Labrenzia sp. PHM005: one gene and its partner. The protein of the gene in region 2 interacts with the protein of the main gene of each other region in a pairwise test. Links are inferred from orthologs where the notes say so. Each region holds a gene or a part of one and is shown on either strand. Other genes may lie near its edges.

Region 1 (3,280 bases), 590 kb from region 2 along the record:
CGGCATCGCCCTCACGCTTGCGCCACAGATCAGCAGCAAAGCCGATGAAGGCAGCGCCAAACACTGCCGCAACGCCCCCATAAATTGGGCTTGCAAAGCCAAGGAAGTACGGTGCCATTCCAACCGGTGCGAGCAGGATCGAATACAACAGGATCTGATGCCGCGTCGACGTTTCCCCGGCAACCACCGGCATCATCGGAACCTTGGCCGCCGTGTAGTCCGCGTTCTTGACCAAGGCGAGTGCCCAGAAGTGTGGCGGCGTCCACATGAAGATAATCAGGAAGAGCGCAAAGCTTTCCAAGCTGACACCACCTGTCACCGCAGCCCAGCCCACCATTGGCGGGAAGGCACCAGCTGCCCCACCAATGACGATGTTTTGCGGCGTCGAGCGTTTCAGCCACATCGTATAGACGACGACGTAGAAGAAAATGGTGAAGGCCAGAAACGCACCGGCGAACCAATTAACCAGGAGGCCAAGGGTCAGCACAGAGCCGACTGATAACATCATGCCGAAGGCAAAGGCTTCGTTCGGCGTGATTTTGCCGGCAGGAATAGGCCGTTTTTTGGTGCGCGACATGACTTCGTCAATGTCGGCGTCGTACCACATATTCAAAGCACCGGACGCACCAGCACCAATAGCAATGCAGAGGATGGCGACCGCGCCAAGCACCGGATGGATGGACCCCGGAGCCATCATCATGCCGACAAATGCCGTGAAGATCACAAGTGACATAACGCGTGGTTTCAGGAGCGCCACATAGTCGCTCACTGCCCCTTCGCCGCCGCTCCATACGGCGCTGTCCTGATCCAACATATCCTGGCGCTCTACGAGCGACATGGGCGCATCCTTAAATCTCGTTTCTGCCTTACCCGGCGAGACGCACTTGGCGGAATTCGGCCTGGCAGAGTGTTTCCAAGGCGGCACCGCGCCAGATCCCGGCGCGGTGCAGTGTTTGATATTAGAAGGACGGCCCCTTCCAGCCGCGAATTATTTGATGCGCGGCAGAGTTTCGAACTGGTGGAACGGCGGAGGAGACGTCAAGGTCCACTCCAGGGTCGTTGCCCCTTCACCCCACGGGTTGTTGCCAACCGCGCGCTTCTTCGCAAAGGCTTCCACGATGCCGTAGATGAACACCACGACCGCAAAGGCAGAGATGTAAGAGCCGTAGGAAGAAATGGCGTTCCAGCCAGCCAGCGCATCCGGGTAGTCGACATAGCGGCGCGGCATGCCGTTCAGACCGAGGAAGTGCTGCGGGAAGAAGACCAGGTTCACACCAACGAAGGTAATCCAGAAATGCAGCTTTCCAATGAACTCACTGTACATGTAGCCGAACATTTTCGGGAACCAGTAGTACCAGGCCGCGAAGATCGCGAACACAGCGCCGAGTGACAGAACGTAGTGGAAGTGAGCCACAACGTAGTAGGTGTCGTGGAAGGCGCGGTCGAGACCAGCGTTCGCCAGCTGCACACCTGTCACACCGCCAACGGTGAACAGGAAGATGAAGCCGATTGCCCAGACCATAGGTGTTTTGAACTCGATGGAACCGCCCCACATGGTCGCGATCCACGAGAAGATCTTAACCCCGGTCGGCACCGCGATGACCATGGTGGCCGCCACGAAGTATGCCTGGGTCTCGGTGGACATGCCGACGGTGTACATGTGGTGTGCCCACACGATGAAGCCGACAACGCCGATAGCAACCATGGCGTAGGCCATGCCAAGGTAACCGAAGATCGGCTTACGGGCGAAGGTAGAGATGATGTGGCTGATGATGCCAAAGCCCGGCAAAATCAGAATGTATACTTCCGGGTGACCGAAGAACCAGAACAAGTGCTGGAAGAGAAGCGGGTCACCGCCGCCAGATGGCGTGAAGAAAGTGGTGCCGAAGTTGCGGTCCGTCAGTAGCATGGTGATGGCGCCAGCCAGAACCGGCAGCGACAGCAGCAGCAGGAATGCGGTGATCAGCACGGACCAGGCAAACAGCGGCATCTTATGCAGGGTCATACCCGGCGCACGCATGTTGAAGATGGTCGTGATGAAGTTGATCGCACCCAGGATCGAGGACGCACCTGCAACGTGCAGGGCCAGGATCGCAAGATCCATCGCCGGGCCAGGCTGACCCGAGGTGGACAGCGGCGGGTAGATGGTCCAGCCACCGCCAACACCGTTTGCACCTGGAGGGCCTTCAACGAAGAGCGACAGAAGCAACAGCAGGAAGGCTGGCGGAAGCAGCCAGAAAGAGATGTTGTTCATCCGCGGGAACGCCATATCCGGCGCACCGATCATGATCGGCACGAAGTAGTTGGCGTAACCACCGATCATGGCCGGCATGACCATGAAGAAGATCATGATCAGACCGTGTGCGGTGGTGAACACGTTGAACAGATGGGCGTTTGCAAAGATCTGCATGCCCGGCTCCTGCAATTCCATGCGCATGCCAACGGACAGAAGTCCGCCGACGATGCCGGCAAAGATCGCAAAGAACAGGTACAACAGGCCGATGTCTTTGTGGTTGGTCGAATAGACCCAGCGGCGCCATCCATAAGGATGGTCGTGTGCCGCATGTGCTTCGGTCGCAGCCATTTTGGGCTCCCTCTTTCGTCGTTTTCAGCGGCGCTGCGTGTCAAATCGCGCGCAATCGCCAAATAGGCTTATCGCCGCGTTATTTCGCGGCGACAGAGATCTCATTCAGCTCACCCTTGGCGGCGAGCTTTTTGGCGTCGGCGATGGAAGCCATCAGCTGTTCATTGGCCGTGTCCAGATCGTCCTGTGCAGCAGTTGCCCAGGTCTGGAATTGGTCTTTGGAAACCACACGGACCGCGATCGGCATGAAGGCGTGATCCTTACCGCACAGCTCCGAACACTGGCCGTAATAGACACCTTCCTCGCGGGCATTGAACCAGGTCTCATTCAAACGGCCCGGGATCGCATCGATCTTCACACCCCATGTCGGCATAGCGAAAGCGTGGATCACATCTTCCGAGGTGACCTGGAGGCGAACCGTGGTGTCGACCGGGATAACCAGATCGTAGTCAACGGCCAGCAGGCGCGGAACTTCGGCCAGCGAGACACCGCGCGCGTCGGCTACTTCCTGGCGCTCGTCGTCCTGAACCATGATGGAATCGAAATAAAGCTCGCCCATGTTCTCGTCGGTGTACTCATAACCCCAGTACCACTGATAACCGGTGGCCTTGATGGTCATTTCGTATTCCGGAATTTCCAGCTGTTTAAAGAGCAGGCGGAACGATGGGATTGCGATCACTACGAGGATCAGGATCG
Region 2 (3,211 bases):
TCCAGCATCGCTTCCAGCACAGTCGCCATCATGACTTCTGCGGCCCGCGTCGCACCGTCATCGCATTTCAGGGCAACGCCAAACCCGAGCTCAGGCACAGAGGCACAGAAGACACCTTCGGCGCCCGTTTTGACGAAAACCCGGCCGCGGAAGCCCTCCATGACTTTGGTACAAAACCGGTCGGCTCCGGCAACCATGTAAGGCTCGTTAACACAGGCATCGAAAATCCGCTGAGCCGCGTCCTGGCGCAAGGGTTCCAACCCCTCTCCGGTTCCAAAGGCAGCGAATGCGCGGGCAAAGCCGACAAGGGGAGATGCATAAGTTGGAATCGAACAGCCATCTGTTCCGCAAACATCTTCCGACACGATGTCACCGGTCAATTGTTCGATGACCCTCCTGACTTCAAGCTGTACCGGGTGGCTCGGCTCTATGTAACCCTTTGTTTCGACACCCATCACTCTGGCAAGCCCTAGAAAACCAGCGTGTTTGCCTGAACAATTGTTGTGAAGCCCACAGGGCGTTTCGTTGTCCAGAATAAGCTTGGCGGCATCTTCCATCCGCTTCGGCCATTGCGGACCGCATTCCAGGTCATTCTCTGTGAGCCCCGCCTTCATCAGCATCACCCGCGCCGAATTGGCATGCACCTCTTCCCCGTTGTGCGATGAACAGGCAAGCGACAACTCGGCATCGGTCAAATCGAGCGCGTCCGCAGCTCCCGACTCCACCATTGGAATTGCCTGCAATCCCTTGATCGCGGAACGCGGAAATACCCGGGCGTCTACATCGCCGATGCTGCAGACCAATTTGCCGGAAGCATCGACAATTGCGACGGTACCGCGGTGCAGGCTTTCGGTCAGCTGGCCACGGGTCACATCCACCAAAGCAGGATTGGGCATGAAGCTCTCATCTCGTTCATTTGGAACTGAATTGAAACTTAAGCGGATTCGGCCCGGGCCGCAGTTAAAAAGCGGTCCAGACGCTCGAGCGCTTCATCAATCACCGTATCCTGTTTGCAGAAGCAGAAGCGGATGAAACCAGTCGGCGCATCAGACCCATAGAATGCAGAGACGGGAACCGCGGCCACACCGGCGTGCTTGACCAAGGTTTCGCAGGCCTCAACATCACTCACACCAAGCCCAAGCCCGGAAAATCCACAGGTGAGGAAATAGGTCGCCGCGCAAGGAAGAACGTCAAAGCCAAGCGCCTCAAGACCTTTGGCCATCCGGTCCCGTTTGCGGCTCAAATCCCCCGCAAGCCCGTCATAGTAGCTGTCATCCTTGGCAATGCCGTAGGCGACCGCCTTTTGCAGGTTGGGCGGCGTTGTGAACGTGGTCCACTGATGCGCCTTTGCAATCGGGTCCAAAAGCGCGGCCGGGCCGGTGATATATCCAACTTTCCAGCCTGTCAGCGAAAACGTCTTGCCGGCAGACCCGATACGGACCGTCCGTTCGCGCATGCCGTCGAAGGTCATTAGTGGTCGGTGTTTGCGGCCGTCAAAAACCAGATGCTCATAGACCTCGTCACAAATGGCATAGGCGTCATACTGCCGGCAAAGATCCGCGATGCGCCCAAGTTCAGCGTCGGAAAACACCTTTGCCGTCGGATTCATCGGATTGTTGATGAGAACGGCTTTGGTCTTATTCGAAAATGCAGCTGCCAGCGCGTCATCGTCGAGGTGCCAATGCGGCGGGGTTACCCGAACCCGCACGGGAACACCGCCAGCGCGTTCCACCAGAGGCAAATAGCAATCATAAAGGGGCTCGATCAGGACAACTTCGTCGCCCGGAGAGACAAGAGACATGATACAGTCCGACAACGCTTCCGTTGCACCCGAGGTCACCAGAACTTCGGACTGAGGATCGATTTTAAGACCATAAAACCGTTCATTGGCCTCGGCCACCGCTTGACGCAACTCGGGAAGACCGAGCATCGGCGGATACTGGTTGGGTCCGTCAATTAGCGCTTGTGCCGCAATTTCCCGGATGTCCTCCGGGCCATCGACATCCGGAAACCCCTGCCCCAGATTGATGGCGTTATTCGCCATTGCCAAGCGCGACATGGTTTCAAAAACAGTCGTCTGGATGCCGGTGAAAACCGGATTTGTCGGCTTCATGCTATCTCCCATTTTTGTTGGTTTTACTTCGGGATCCAATCACCGTCGAGGTGTTTTTGCGCCGTCGTTGTTGCGGTACGCGATCGTAAGTCAAATCACTTGGTCTATGGCGACTATTGTTCGAAAGGGTTACCTTTCCAAATAGACTTCAGCGTTTGCACCACCATAAATAATTTCGGCCAAGGCTCGTTCCAATCGCGGCACCAAAGCGGTGTGCCGCCGATTCAGGTAGTGGTAGAAATCGATCGAGCGCAAATGGTTATCGCCCTTATAGATAGGTCCGTGAACAGCGGCCTTTAGCAGGCGGTCGCCGGGATTTTCGGCGGCTATTGCAATATCCAAACGTTGCCTTTGCAACATATTAAACAAGACTTCGGGCGTCTCAACGGTCGTCACATTCGGCAGATCCGCAGTCATTTCTTCTGCAAACTTGGCGCCAGCGACATAACCAACCCGGACGTCCTTCATCTCACCCAGTGTCAGGTTGGTCATCTCCTCATCATTGGTGTACGCGTAGATCGGAAGGGAAATGACAGGAACATTCACGCGGATGATTTCAGTAAAATGGTCCCCGATCTGCTTAATGCGCAACAATTCACCATCTGCAGCGCCGTTTTCAACCTCCTGGATCGACCGGTGAGGTGTCAGGTAAACGACTGAAAAACTAATACCGAGCACGCTGTAGGCTCTCTGCAACAATTCAAGAGCCTGTGTGTTGTGGCGCATCCCGTCGACTGCTGTAAATCGCAGTTGCATTTTCGCAGCCGCCGTTCCTCCGAAACAAACCAGATACATAAGAGCTAGGGCAGCAAACTTCAGAACCATCACATCAAACTCTTTTGGGTCATTTCGAATAACAAACCCATGGCTCGATCCGGCTCGCCTCACGCAAAGAGGCCACCAGTTACAATCCAAGGTTAATTAACCTTACGTAAGTACTCGCATTTTTTCCAGAATCCATTTTGCCGCGCTTAAAACATTTCTCACTTTGGCAGTTAGCGGCTAAGAAAAATGGTGATTATCCAGAGCGCACGGAGATAAATTGCACAGCAATGCACTGCGCTCGTTTCAAAACGGCGCAAAGCTCTGGTTTTTCTC

The links.
Region 1: the proteins of FJ695_RS23890 (region 2) and ctaD interact in binary tests that used the Escherichia coli proteins (3 or more experiments, as listed by UniProt). The link is inferred for Labrenzia sp. PHM005 from one-to-one orthologs.

Annotation. Positions count from the first base shown.
Region 1 is NZ_CP041191.1:5,856,148-5,859,427, forward strand. Bases 287-3,242 are described here. They hold ctaD (cytochrome c oxidase subunit I), read right to left. Parts: upstream 2,585-3,242; coding sequence 989-2,584; downstream 287-988. Other genes in these bases: FJ695_RS26515 (heme o synthase), read right to left, coding at 287-838; coxB (cytochrome c oxidase subunit II), read right to left, coding at 2,664-3,242. Outside these bases: more of FJ695_RS26515, read right to left, coding at 1-286; more of coxB, read right to left, coding at 3,243-3,280. UniProt on the Escherichia coli protein: Cytochrome bo(3) ubiquinol oxidase is the terminal enzyme in the aerobic respiratory chain of E.coli that predominates when cells are grown at high aeration.
Region 2 is NZ_CP041191.1:5,268,248-5,271,458, forward strand. What follows is about bases 25-2,911. They hold FJ695_RS23890 (aminotransferase), read right to left. Parts: upstream 2,114-2,911; coding sequence 935-2,113; downstream 25-934. Other genes in these bases: FJ695_RS23885 (asparaginase), read right to left, coding at 25-896; FJ695_RS23895 (transporter substrate-binding domain-containing protein), read right to left, coding at 2,243-2,869. In the rest of the region: more of FJ695_RS23885, read right to left, coding at 1-24. UniProt on the Escherichia coli protein: Shows aminotransferase activity with methionine and histidine as substrates, and to a lesser extent also with phenylalanine.